Regions from separate parts of the Psychrobacillus sp. NPDC096426 genome, predicted to be linked through region 3. Evidence: riboswitches for the same ligand, from Rfam matches in the RefSeq annotation. Region 3 holds a riboswitch; each other region holds the start of a gene.
What was found. A riboswitch is a leader RNA that binds a small molecule or an ion and turns the genes downstream of it on or off. The one in region 3 is predicted to bind S-adenosylmethionine.
Positions count from the first base shown of each region.

Region 1 (3,176 bases), on a different contig from region 3:
ATAGTGTTTTCCATTGGAAAGGGTTTTATTTTGTTAATCATATTAATCAAACTATTGCAAATAAAAAAAGTAAATGATAATGTGATATAAACCCATAAAAAAACTAGGGATTAGTATAGAGTATCTTTAGAAGCTATTGATTGGCTAAGTAAAGAAAGTTGGGAGAGTTTATATGACAAAGACAGAACAACCATTTGTTATTCATCCAGATACATATATTGGACATGTTGTATTAAAAGTGATGGATTTAGAAAGACAAATAGCATTTTACGAGGATGTTGTTGGATTACAAGTAATTCAACAGGATAATACAAAAGCTTTACTTGCTGGAAAAGGTGGTAAAAAAGCAATTTTAGTACTAGAAAAATCAGCAGATGAATTACAGCCTTCAAGAAGCACCGGCGTTTTCCATACAGCATTTTTATTGCCGACTAGGGAATCATTTGCAACGAAGTTTTTTCATATTTTACGAAGCAAAAAGACGGTAGATAGCCCAAGGGAGCAAGAACAGCGTTTTACGCATTTTGAACGTTTCATCCCAATTGCTCGTTTAGATAGCGCAAGTGATCATGGCTACAGTGAAGCATTTTATTTATATGATATTGAAGGAAATGGAATTGAAATTTACGCAGATCGAGCAGTAGAAGACTGGTCCAAATACCCAGGTGGGAGTAATCCGTTAGATCTTAAAGAGTTAGCTGAAATTGCGGATTTTGATACAGATGGTAGTATTCCAGCTGAAACTAAAATTGGACATGTGCATTTACGTGTAGGAAATGTACAGGAATCTACAAAATTTTATGTAGATGTTATTGGATTCGAAAAACAAACAATATTAGAGTCTGTATTTTTTATTTCAGCAGGTGGATATCACCATCATATTGCAGGGAATGTTTGGGCGGGGGAAAACAATCCTCAGCCAAAAGCAAATGCAACTGGATTAAAAGAATACACAATAGTACTTCCAACAAATGAGGCTTTGGAAGAATTGAAAAAACAGTTTAAACAACACAATTATGATATACAAATGCATGAACAAACACTTTCTACAAAAGATCCAAGTGGAAATGGTATCATTTTTGAAATACAAAATTTACATTAGCATAATTAAAGACCTTCCTAATATTTCTTTGGGAGGTCTTTATTTGCTTAATAACAACAAGGTTTAAATAAATGTTTATTTATTAATTCTAAATAGTTGCACAAATAGTTTTCCCGTGATAATCTTTATAAGATTAAATAAACAAATTTAATATTCTTATCAAGAGAAGCTGAGGGAATGGCCCTGTGAAGCTTCAGCAACCTCTGAGTTGTCAGAAAGGTGCTAACTCCTACAAGATTTTTTTATCTTGAGAGATAAGAACAGAGAGCTATCAATACACCCTCTTTTCTTATCTATAAGAAAAGAGGTTTTTTTTATGTTACATAGAAAGGAAGAGAAAGACAATGCCGATTAATGTACCAAAGCACTTGCCAGCAACTAAAATTTTAAAAAAAGAAAAGATATTCGTGATGGATGAAGAACGTGCTACTGAGCAGGACATCCGTCCTATCAATATCATAATATTAAATTTAATGCCTGAAAAAGAGAAAACAGAACTACAGCTGTTAAGACTTTTAGGGAATACACCATTACAAGTGAATGTTACTTTTATGAATATGGCTTCTCATGAATCTAAAAATGTAAGTAAAACGCATTTAGATACATTTTACACAACGTTCGAAGAGATCAAACACCGTAAGTACGATGGTATGATTATTACCGGGGCCCCTATTGAACATTTGCCATTTGAAGAAGTAAATTACTGGGAAGAAATGGTCCAAATAATGGACTGGGCAAAAACGAATGTTACGTCCGTTTTACATATATGTTGGGGAGCACAAGCAGCTCTATACCATCATTATGGAATCGATAAATATGACTTACCAAAGAAATGTTTTGGTGTGTTTGCTCATCAGCTATCTGATTTAACGGTGAATCTAGTGCGAGGTTTTAACGATGTATTTAACGCACCAGTATCCCGTTATACATCGGTTTCTTATGATGAAATTAAAAACGAACCAAGATTAAATTTACTATCTAAATCTGACGAAGCCGGCGTATTTCTTATTATCTCCAAAGATGAAAAACATATAATGGTTACTGGTCATTTAGAATATGATGCGACAACTCTAGCAGACGAATATAGCCGTGATGTGGATAAAGGAATTGATATAGATGTGCCGGAAAATTATTTTCCTAACGATGATCCATCTAAAGAACCATTAAATACATGGCGTTCACATACGCATTTATTATTTTCTAACTGGTTGAACTATTATGTGTACCAACAAACACCTTACGAATGGGAATAAACAAAAGCACAGAGCGGAAGTTCGCTCTGTGATGGTATTTATTTAAAGATACGATCGATTTCCGCAACCTCGTCAGGTGTAAGCTGCACATCTTGTGTTTTTAAATTATCTAAAACTTGATCCGGTTTTTTCGCTCCGGGAATGATTACATCGATTGCATCTTTCGCTAAATACCAGGCAAGTACAACATTTGAAATCGCAACACTTTTATCATTAGCTATTTGACGAAGTTGTTCTACTTTTTCTAAATTGCGAACAAATGCTTCTCCTTGGAATAATGGATTTTTGGAACGGCCATCTTCAAATGTACTATTTTTATCGAATTTTCCTGTTAATAGGCCTGAAGCGAGTGGGAAATAAGGGATAAAGGAAATATTATGCTCCAACGTATATGGCATAAAATCATTTTCTGCATTTCGATTTAACAAATTATAACCAGATTGAAGAACATCAATATATCCATTTTGGTTACCTTCTTTTAATTGATCTAGTGTGAAGTTTGAAACACCAATCGCTCGAATTTTCCCTTCTTCTTTTAACCGGTGAAGTGTTCCAATTGCTTCTTCTTTTGGCGTGTCCTCATCTGGATAATGTATGTAAAATAAATCAATATAGTCTGTTTGAAGACGGCGCAAACTATTTTCCACTGTTTCTCTTAAAAACTTAGGAGAGTTGTCTATTAAAAATTGTCCATCTTCTAATTTATGCGCACCTTTTGAAGCTAAGACAATTTCGTGACGGCTTTTACTTTCTTTTAATACTTCTCCAATTAACTCTTCCGATCTCCCTTTCCCATAAATGAAGGCCGTATCCAAAAAGTC
Region 1 is NZ_JBIWEX010000036.1:10,182-13,357, forward strand. Features, by position in the region: gene ACIQYS_RS20730 (VOC family protein) at 173-1,102, shown strand; SAM riboswitch class I at 1,256-1,363, shown strand; gene metA (homoserine O-acetyltransferase MetA) at 1,447-2,355, shown strand; gene ACIQYS_RS20740 (aldo/keto reductase) at 2,394-3,176, opposite strand, start outside.
Region 1: linked by a shared signal. The riboswitch ahead of metA (homoserine O-acetyltransferase MetA) and the one ahead of ACIQYS_RS17000 (bifunctional homocysteine S-methyltransferase/methylenetetrahydrofolate reductase) in region 3 are both predicted to bind S-adenosylmethionine.

Region 2 (3,176 bases), on a different contig from region 3:
GCTTTTTCTTTTAAAGCGTCTGCTTTATCTGTTTTTTCCCATGGTGCATCAATGTCTGTACGACCGAAGTGACCATAAGCTGCAGTTTGCTTGTAAATTGGACGACGTAGGTCTAGCATTTTAATAATTCCTGCTGGACGAAGGTCAAATAGTTCACGTATATGTGACACTAATTGTGCCTCTTCTACTTTCCCAGTTCCGAATGTATCTACAGCAATAGATACAGGCTGTGCTACTCCAATAGCATAAGCTAATTGAACTTCGCAACGATCTGCAAGTCCTGCAGCTACAATATTTTTTGCCACATAACGAGCAGCATATGCAGCAGAACGGTCTACTTTCGTTGGATCTTTACCAGAGAAAGCACCGCCTCCGTGACGAGCGTATCCACCGTACGTATCAACGATTATTTTACGACCTGTTAAACCAGCATCCCCTTGAGGTCCACCAATTACAAATCGTCCAGTAGGGTTGATAAAGTATTTTGTATTTTCATCGATTAAATGAGCAGGAACAATCGGCTTGATCACTACTTCTTTTAAATCTTTTTGAATTTGTTCTAACGTAATCTCTGGATGATGTTGTGTAGAAATAACAATCGTATCAATGCGAACTGGATTATTATTTTCATCATATTCCACTGTTACTTGCGTTTTACCATCTGGGCGTAAGTAATTTAATGTTTCATCTTTACGCACTTCCGCTAAACGACGTGACAATTTATGAGCTAAACTAATTGGAAGTGGCATCAGTTCAGGTGTTTCATTACACGCGTAACCAAACATTAAACCTTGGTCCCCTGCTCCAATTGCTTCGATATCTGAATCTGTCATAGAACCTTCACGAGCTTCTAACGCTTGGTCGACACCTTGCGCGATATCAGCTGATTGCTCATCAATTGCAGTTAACACTGCAGAAGTCTCTGAGTCAAATCCGTATTTCGCACGAGTGTAACCTATCTCTTTAATAGTAGAACGTACTACTTTTGGGATATCTACATAAGTAGACGTTGTAATTTCTCCTGCAACTAAAACAAGACCTGTTGTTACACTTGTTTCACAAGCAACACGTGCATTTGGATCTTCCGTTAAAATTGCATCTAAAATAGCATCCGAAATTTGGTCACAAATTTTATCTGGATGCCCTTCTGTAACTGATTCCGATGTAAATAATCGGCGTTGTGTCATAGAATATTCCTCCTGTATCCTGCGAGATTTCTCTCAAGAATTGATACGGTACTCATTCCCATGTCAAGCTGTTTTGGACTTGGCACACAAGGATAAAGGCCGATGTCATAAAAAAACCTTTCGCTCACGTAAATACATGAGGAAAGGTAATAATTTCATAAGCACCTTTCACTCTTATCAATCAAGGAATCTCACCTTGTCTCAGGTTGGGCACCTTTGTAATCGTGAAAATAATTACAGGTTGCCGGGTTTCATAGGGCCTGACCCCTCCACCAGCTCGGGATAAGAGTATCCGTTCAATTTAACATCATACGGAAACTGCATATAAAAGTCAATAAAAATATCCATTATTAAAATGAAAATAAACGTTTAAATAGTATAGACTATTAAGCTAAATGTGTTATACTAATTCACATATCAAGTAAATACATCCTCCAAAATGGAGGGAAAAACGAAAAAAGGATGGTATATACAATATGAATTCAATCGATACGGTGAGTGAACTGAACGAATTGCTAGCTGGAAATAATATAAGCGTACAATTATCAGTGCCGCAACTTGTGGAAAAAGCAACATCTAGAGGGGAAGCAATTTTAACTTCCACCGGTGCCGTAAAAGCGGAAACAGGTAAATACACAGGCCGTTCCCCACAAGATAAGTATATCGTAGAAGAACCTATCTCTAAAGACAAAATCGATTGGGGTTCCGTAAACCAACCTATCTCTTCTGAAATTTTTGATGCACTATATAAAAAAGTAACAAACTATTTAAAAGAACAAGAAGAAATATTTGTATTTAAAGGATTCGCTGGCGCAGATAAAGAATCCCGTCTTGGTATTCAAGTAATTAATGAATTTGCATGGCATAATTTATTTGCCCACCAATTATTTATCCGCCCTACAGAAGAAGAACTGATAACGCATCAATCTGATTTCACGATCGTAAGTGCACCTAATTTCAAGGCAATTCCTGCTATTGATGGAACAAAATCAGAAACGTTTATCATTGTTTCTATGGAAAAACGTATCGTTTTAATCGGTGGTACGGAATATGCCGGAGAGATGAAAAAATCAATCTTCTCTATTATGAACTATTTGTTACCAGAACAAAACATTTTACCTATGCATTGCTCTGCTAATGTTGGAGAAGCAGGCGATGTTGCATTATTCTTCGGTTTGTCTGGAACAGGTAAAACTACCCTTTCTGCAGATGCAGGACGCAAATTAATCGGAGATGACGAGCACGGTTGGTCCGATAATGGCGTGTTTAATATCGAAGGTGGCTGCTACGCAAAATGTATCGACCTCACTCGAGAAAACGAACCACAAATTTTTGATGCTATTACATTCGGAACAGTTTTAGAGAATGTAGTAGTAGATCCAGAAACTCGTGTTGCGAACTATGCGGATGATTCATTAACAGAAAATACACGTGCAGCATATCAAATTCAGAATATCGAAAACATTGTGGACCCTTCTGTTGCTGGTCATCCAAATACAATTGTTTTCTTAACTGCTGATGCGTTTGGCGTATTACCTCCAATTAGTAAATTAACGAAAGAACAAGCAATGTATCACTTCTTAAGTGGTTTTACATCAAAGCTTGCAGGTACAGAACGTGGAATCACATCACCACAACCAGCATTTTCTACTTGCTTCGGCTCACCGTTCTTACCATTGCATGCGACTGTTTACGCAGAAATGCTTGGAAAGAAAATTGACGAGCACGGTGCACAAGTATTCCTTGTAAATACTGGATGGACTGGTGGAGAGTACGGTGTTGGTAGCCGTATGAAACTTGCTTACACTCGTACGATGGTACGTGCAGCTATCGATGGAAAATTAAGAAATGTAGAAACTACGACAGATGCAGTGTTTGGTCTTGAAATCCCTACAGAAATAGAAGGAGTACCAGCAGAAGTGTTAATCCCACGTAATGCATGGGAAGATCAAGCATCATATGATGCAAAAGCTACGGAACTAGCACAAG
Region 2 is NZ_JBIWEX010000020.1:43,533-46,708, forward strand. Features, by position in the region: gene metK (methionine adenosyltransferase) at 1-1,187, opposite strand, end outside; SAM riboswitch class I at 1,359-1,476, opposite strand; gene pckA (phosphoenolpyruvate carboxykinase (ATP)) at 1,664-3,176, shown strand, end outside.
Region 2: linked by a shared signal. The riboswitch ahead of metK (methionine adenosyltransferase) and the one ahead of ACIQYS_RS17000 (bifunctional homocysteine S-methyltransferase/methylenetetrahydrofolate reductase) in region 3 are both predicted to bind S-adenosylmethionine.

Region 3 (3,176 bases):
CTTCATAAATTTCTTGAATCTTTTCTTTTGTATACACAGGTTGCGTGATGAAATAATCTGCTCCACACTCGATTTTCTTCTCTAATCTTTTTACTGCGCGGTCTAATACTCGAACGTTTGGATTAAAAGCCGCCGCCACAGAGAAGTTTGCTTTTTTTCGAAGTGATTTCCCCGAGAAGGAAATACCTTCATTTAACTGCTTTATTAATTGGATTAATTCCAAACTTGAAACATCATAAACGCTTGTGGCCCCCGGAAAGTCCCCTACTTTTGTTGGATCTCCTGTTACCGCCAAAATGTCATGAATACCGAGTGCATCCAACCCCATTAAATGGGATTGCAGACCGATAAGATTGCGATCTCGGCAAGTAATATGTGCAAGTGGTCGAATATTGTTTTGCAGCTTTAACATCGACCCCATCGCCATATTGCTTATGCGAGGGGAAGCAAGTGAATTATCCGCCATTGTTACGGCATCTACACCAGCATCGTAAAGCTTATTAGCACCTTCCATAAAAGTTGTCGTATCTAGATGACGTGGAGTGTCTAGTTCTACAATAATCGTCCGTTCCTTTTGTGCTTTTTCATGAAGCGGTTCGTTAATATTCGGCTCTGCCTCGCGAATGATAATCTGCTTTCTAGGGGCAACGACTTTCTTAGTTAATGGTGGTAAATGACCAATTCTTTTTTTGGTTGCTTCGATATGCTTAGGAGTCGTTCCGCAGCATCCACCGATCAATCGAACCCCTTCTTCACGTAAGTTTAGCGCCGCACGACCGAAATAATCAGCCTCCGATTCGTACACAATACGTCCATCTTCCATGTCCAACAAACTGGCATTGGGGAATGCAGAAAGGAATGCACTTTTCGGAAGCGTGACCCCTTCGAGCGCTTGTATCGTATGGAAAGGGCCTAGACGACAATTGACTCCAACGACGTCTGCTCCTATTGCGTCCAGCTGTTGTAGTGCATCGTTTAATGATAGCCCGTTTTGCAATATACCCGGCTCATGCATCGATACTTGCGCGATGATCGGTGTATTCGTCCGTTTTCGTAAATGTGTCACAGTCGCAGCTAACTCTTCGAAATCATAATACGTTTCAAGTAATAGTCCATCTGGATTTCCAGTAAGCAAATGATTTACTTGGCTGTCGACCATTTGAATAATTTCCTCTAAAGTTGCATCGCTTTTTCGAATCCCTCGAATTCCACCTATTGTTCCAAGTACAAATTGTCCGCCTGGTGCGGCAGCTCGTTTCGCGATTTGAATTGCCGCTTCATTTATTTCTTTTACACGATTCTCCAGTCCATATCTTGCTAGTTTAATCGCATTCGCACCGTATGTATTTGTTTGAATAATATCTGCACCAGCGGCAATATAGTCCTGGTGGATTTTTTCGATAATTTCTGGTCTTTCGATGTTTAATTCTTCATTGCAATAATCAATTCCGTTTGAATAGAGGAGCGTTCCCATCGCCCCATCCGCTGTTAACATATTCGTTTTCAACTTATCTAACAAACTCATTTGCACTCATCCTCTCTATCTAATCAAATTCGCCTTGGCGCATAAAACAGTGCGTCCAGATTCTGCATCGAACTTGTTCGATGAACTCCTTACAAAATCTGTGACATCCGCCCCGACTAAATAAAAAATAAAAAAGCCCACTTTAAAAAGAAGGCTTTACGAGTTTACAAAATTCGTCCCTTCTCATCTTTCAGACTATTAACCGTCTGCTGGATTTAGCACCTAACCTATTCGGCAGGTTGCTGAAGCTTCAAAGGGCCAGTCCCTCAGCTTCTCTTGATAAGAATTTAATATTCAGTTTTTATATAGTAGTTTTATCGTACCTTTAATAAGGTGAAGCGTCAAGTAATGATTTGAATTTTCTTAATTTTGTTATGGCGATTACAGTATTATCCGATTAATGGTACTGATTATCCGATTATCCTAGTCGGTTATCCGATTTCTCCCATTCATTATCCGATTATCAGCATCTATTATCCTATTCTGCTGGTTCATTATCCGATTCAACTTTTTTCATCCCAAATCCACTTATAAATTGTGTTACTTTTAGATGTGCCCTCTCTAACAAGTCCCATCGAATTTAAAATACGTGAGGCGGATTGAAAAGAGTCCAACTGCAAAAAATATCGACACTGCCGATTATTAATGCTCTCTCCAATTAGCACAAACCACTCTCGAATTGCTTTCTCATGGGCGTGCCGATCCACATGACCACAGTTCAAACAGTTCCATCCGTTTTTCCGCTTCACCATCACAAGCTTATCGCACTTTTCACAAAGCACACCTGTCAACAAATCACGTGGGTCTATACTCCATCTCTTGCACATTGGATAAGGAATGTACGACCGATGGCTTGCTACGATTTCCTTCGCAAGATTATGCATTTGGTGCACATCCATATAAACTTTGGCCCTTGGAATATTTCGTAAAAATACTGGAATCGTTTGTGGGAAAATTATTGGAAATTTATGCGGAGAATTCACTACGATTGTTTTAGGATTACTTAATACAATCACCCCATAAATAGGAAGCTCCACACCAATGGAACGAAACCAGTCACTCAACAAATACTTGTTTCGTTCAATTTGGACCTCAGGACTCTCAAATGCATCCATTTTCCCATCGTCTAACTCTCGAACTAATTGGAGTGGATTATCCTTAAACGACAAGCTCCCTCCGATATTTTTACTTTCTAAAATAACCGCGAAATACTGCGTCAAACAAATCGTGTCCATCTGAAATTTCCCCCGGGACTCTAAACTTACATCGTGTAGCACTACATACTCAAAAGGAAATGAATATTTCTGAAACACATCATCCACCCTTACCTCACCATTAACTCCCGCTCTCGCAGCTTGCACCTTGGAATGGATCAACTCTTTCATAGCGTGCATATCTGGCAACCTCCTATCCAGAAACTGTAAGCCTACCAAGTTATACTCATATGAACGTGTTTTAACGATCAATAAACCACCCCCATCCGCATCGTATCACATTCTCAAAAATTGTAAATTCCATCAAAACACGAACAATTTCATTTTGCCAATAAAAAAAGGACCAAAATTAAATTTTGGTCCCACATTCTTATCTAAAATTAATTTCTTGCAGCAATTAACTCCGCAGTTTCTTTTCCATTTTTAATACAAGCACC
Region 3 is NZ_JBIWEX010000022.1:39,633-42,808, forward strand. Features, by position in the region: gene ACIQYS_RS17000 (bifunctional homocysteine S-methyltransferase/methylenetetrahydrofolate reductase) at 1-1,525, opposite strand, end outside; SAM riboswitch class I at 1,706-1,811, opposite strand; gene ACIQYS_RS17005 (nuclease-related domain-containing protein) at 2,029-2,919, opposite strand; gene ACIQYS_RS17010 (protoporphyrinogen oxidase) at 3,120-3,176, opposite strand, start outside.

Region 4 (3,176 bases), on a different contig from region 3:
CCTACAATATAAGTCTTTAAAAGCGCAGCTCGCTCACGCAATCTCACTTTCGCCTTCACCACTTTTGGCGTTTCTGCAGCTACAACATCCGTATCCCAATTTAGCTTACGAGCAAGCATTTTCGCACGATATAGATGGTAATCGCTCGTAATAATCGTCACAGAATCCACATCATCCGGCAACAGCTCTTGCGAAAACAACAAGTTTTCATAAGTAGAGGTCGAACGATTTTCCACGATGATACGCTCCTCTGCTAACCCGTTTTCCAAAAGGAAGTTTTTCATTAATACAGCTTCCTCTATATCTTCATCGGGACCTTGTCCACCAGATACGACGAGCTTCACATGAGGATTTTCTACAGCATACGCGAGTGCCGCTTCTAAACGATAACGTAAAGCAAGAGAAGGGACATTTCCTTTTTTCACTTTTGCACCAAGCACGATGGCGTATTCATTGGATCCATTTGCTTTCGGTTCTAATCCATCGTCTAGCCATTTGCTCGTGATCATCCACATACCAAATCCGCCTGATATAACAACTAGTAAAGGAATAAGCACGATCCACCTCACTTTTTTCTTCATATCATTCACACAGATGGTTTCTTTTTCTTCAAGAACGCGGATATTCTTGGTTCTTCTTTACGGGCTAGACGGCGAAAGTTTTCGATATGGAGAATAAGAGCCATGACGAATAAAAAAACGGCAACCGCAATAGGTGCAACCCCTTCGGCAAACCAAATGGAAGCCACTATAAATACTGCATAAAATACAAACACACCGATCAATAAAAAATCCGTTAAAAAAGTCGTACCTACTAATAATAAAAGTCCAATAAGTCCAATAGGCCAATATATAGCAAATAGTATTCCAATTATCGAAGCGGTCCCTTTCCCACCCTGAAATCTAGTATAAATTGGGAAATTATGCCCTAAAATAACAGCAGCTCCAGCCAAATAAAGCAATAAATCCGATTCCATAACGGAAAAAATACCATATTGTTGGATGCAAAAACGCACGCCGACAATAACGAGTACTCCCTTTAAAATATCAATCACAGCGACTAGGATGCCATATTTCATACCTAGCACAATCGCCGCATTCGAAGCACCAGAATTTTTGAGCCCTTCTTTTTTGATATTGACGCCACTTAGAACCTGCGCAACTTTCGAACCATGGATTGAGCCGACTAAGTAACTAATAACTAATATAATCAAAATCCAAACTGCCATCATCTCACCTCTCTATCTAATAACTACAATACATTAAACGTTCCATCACCAAAGAAGTTTCAGAATTTTTTATAAAAACACTTGACTTATAGTTTAATAGAATCTTATACTTTGTATCAAGATGGAAAACTAAATCTAATACTCTTATCAAGAGTGGCGGAGGGACTAGGCCCTGCGATGCCCGGCAACCACCGAGTTCTAAACTTGGAAAGGTGCTAATTCCTACAAATTCGGATTACTCGAATTTGGAAGATAAGAGGAGGAACATGCGAAACTGCACCCCTCTTCTTAATCGAAGCGGGGTTTTTTGTTTGTCCTAATGATTCTTACCCGTTTCCCAATGCGTCCATCTAAACTATTTTTAGGAGGAATTCAAAATGACAAATCTTCAAAAAGAAACAGTTCTTTTGCACGGTGGTCAACAGCCAGATCCAGTAACAGGTTCACGAGCAGTATCTATTCACAAAACGACTTCTTACGTATTTCGCGATACAGAACATGCACAAAATCTTTTTGCATTAAAAGAAACGGGCAATATTTACTCTCGTATTATGAACCCGACTGTCGATGTTTTCGAACAACGAGTAGCGCTTCTTGAAGGTGGAACGGCAGCAGTTGCAGTATCTTCGGGTATGGCGGCAATTGCGTTCTCGATTTTGAATATTGCGGGCGCAGGGGACGAAATAATTGCAGCAGAAAACTTATATGGCGGTACATTTAATTTATTTGCACATACGCTGCCTCGTTACGGCATTACGGTAAAATTCGTTGACTCTACTAATCCGGAAAACTTCCGTGCTGCAGTAACTAATAAAACAAAAGGCTTTTTCGCAGAAACGATTGGAAACCCAAGTCTAAATATATTAGATATAGAAAAAGTAGCGGCGATTGCAAATGAAGTAGGCGTTCCACTTTTAATAGATAATACATTCGCTACTCCGTATGGAACGAACCCGATTAAGCACGGTGCTCATGTTGTTATCCATTCCGCTACGAAATGGATTGGCGGACATGGAACGACGATCGGTGGAATCGTGGTAGACGGAGGAAACTTTGACTGGAACTCAGATAAATTCCCAGGGTTTACTGAACCAGATATAACATATCACGGATTACGCTATGGAATCGATGTACCAAACGTCGCATTTGCGATTAAATTACGTGTACAGCTTCTACGTGATTTCGGACCTTCGTTAAGTCCAGAAGCAGCGTTTTCGTTCTTACAAGGGCTAGAAACGCTCCATCTTCGAGTACCTAAGCACAATGAGAATGCACAAAAAATTGCGGAATATTTAGTAAACCATGAAGGTGTAGAATGGGTGAATTATTTAGGATTGGAAGATCATCCGTCTCATGAACTGGCGAAAAAATATCTACAAAACGGCTTTGGGTCTATCTTAAACTTTGGCGTAAAAGGCGGAAGAGAAGCAGGTCGTCGCATTATCGATAATATAGAAATTTGGTCGCATGTAGCAAACGTGGGAGACGCGAAGTCATTGATTATTCACCCAGCTTCTACAACACATCAACAGTTAACACCAGAAGATTTAGTGAAAACAGGCGTAACAGAGGATCTAATCCGCTTGTCTGTAGGGTTAGAAGCGGTAGAGGACTTACAAAATGCTTTAGATAAAGTACTTGTGGAAAAAACAAATGTCCTCTCTAGATAGAATTTTGTTGTTAATTGGGCGGAAATAGTCTACAATATGTAAAAAGCTCAATTGTGCAGATTTAGTTGGAGGAGAAAGTATGGCGAAAATAAAAGCAGCAATCTTAGGTTTCGGAACAGTCGGTCAAGGGATATATCATATTGTCAATGAAAAAAAAGAAGACTTAAAAAAATCGCTAGGATTGGATATTGAAATTAGCGCTATTCTTGTCCATAACCTATCCAAAGAAAGAATAGAAACTCCTGGTGTACTAGTAACAGATGACTTCGAGGACATCA
Region 4 is NZ_JBIWEX010000013.1:83,862-87,037, reverse strand. Features, by position in the region: gene ACIQYS_RS12555 (YdcF family protein) at 1-581, opposite strand, end outside; gene ACIQYS_RS12550 (glycerol-3-phosphate acyltransferase) at 587-1,228, opposite strand; SAM riboswitch class I at 1,370-1,487, shown strand; gene ACIQYS_RS12545 (O-acetylhomoserine aminocarboxypropyltransferase/cysteine synthase family protein) at 1,606-2,898, shown strand; gene ACIQYS_RS12540 (homoserine dehydrogenase) at 2,978-3,176, shown strand, end outside.
Region 4: linked by a shared signal. The riboswitch ahead of ACIQYS_RS12545 (O-acetylhomoserine aminocarboxypropyltransferase/cysteine synthase family protein) and the one ahead of ACIQYS_RS17000 (bifunctional homocysteine S-methyltransferase/methylenetetrahydrofolate reductase) in region 3 are both predicted to bind S-adenosylmethionine.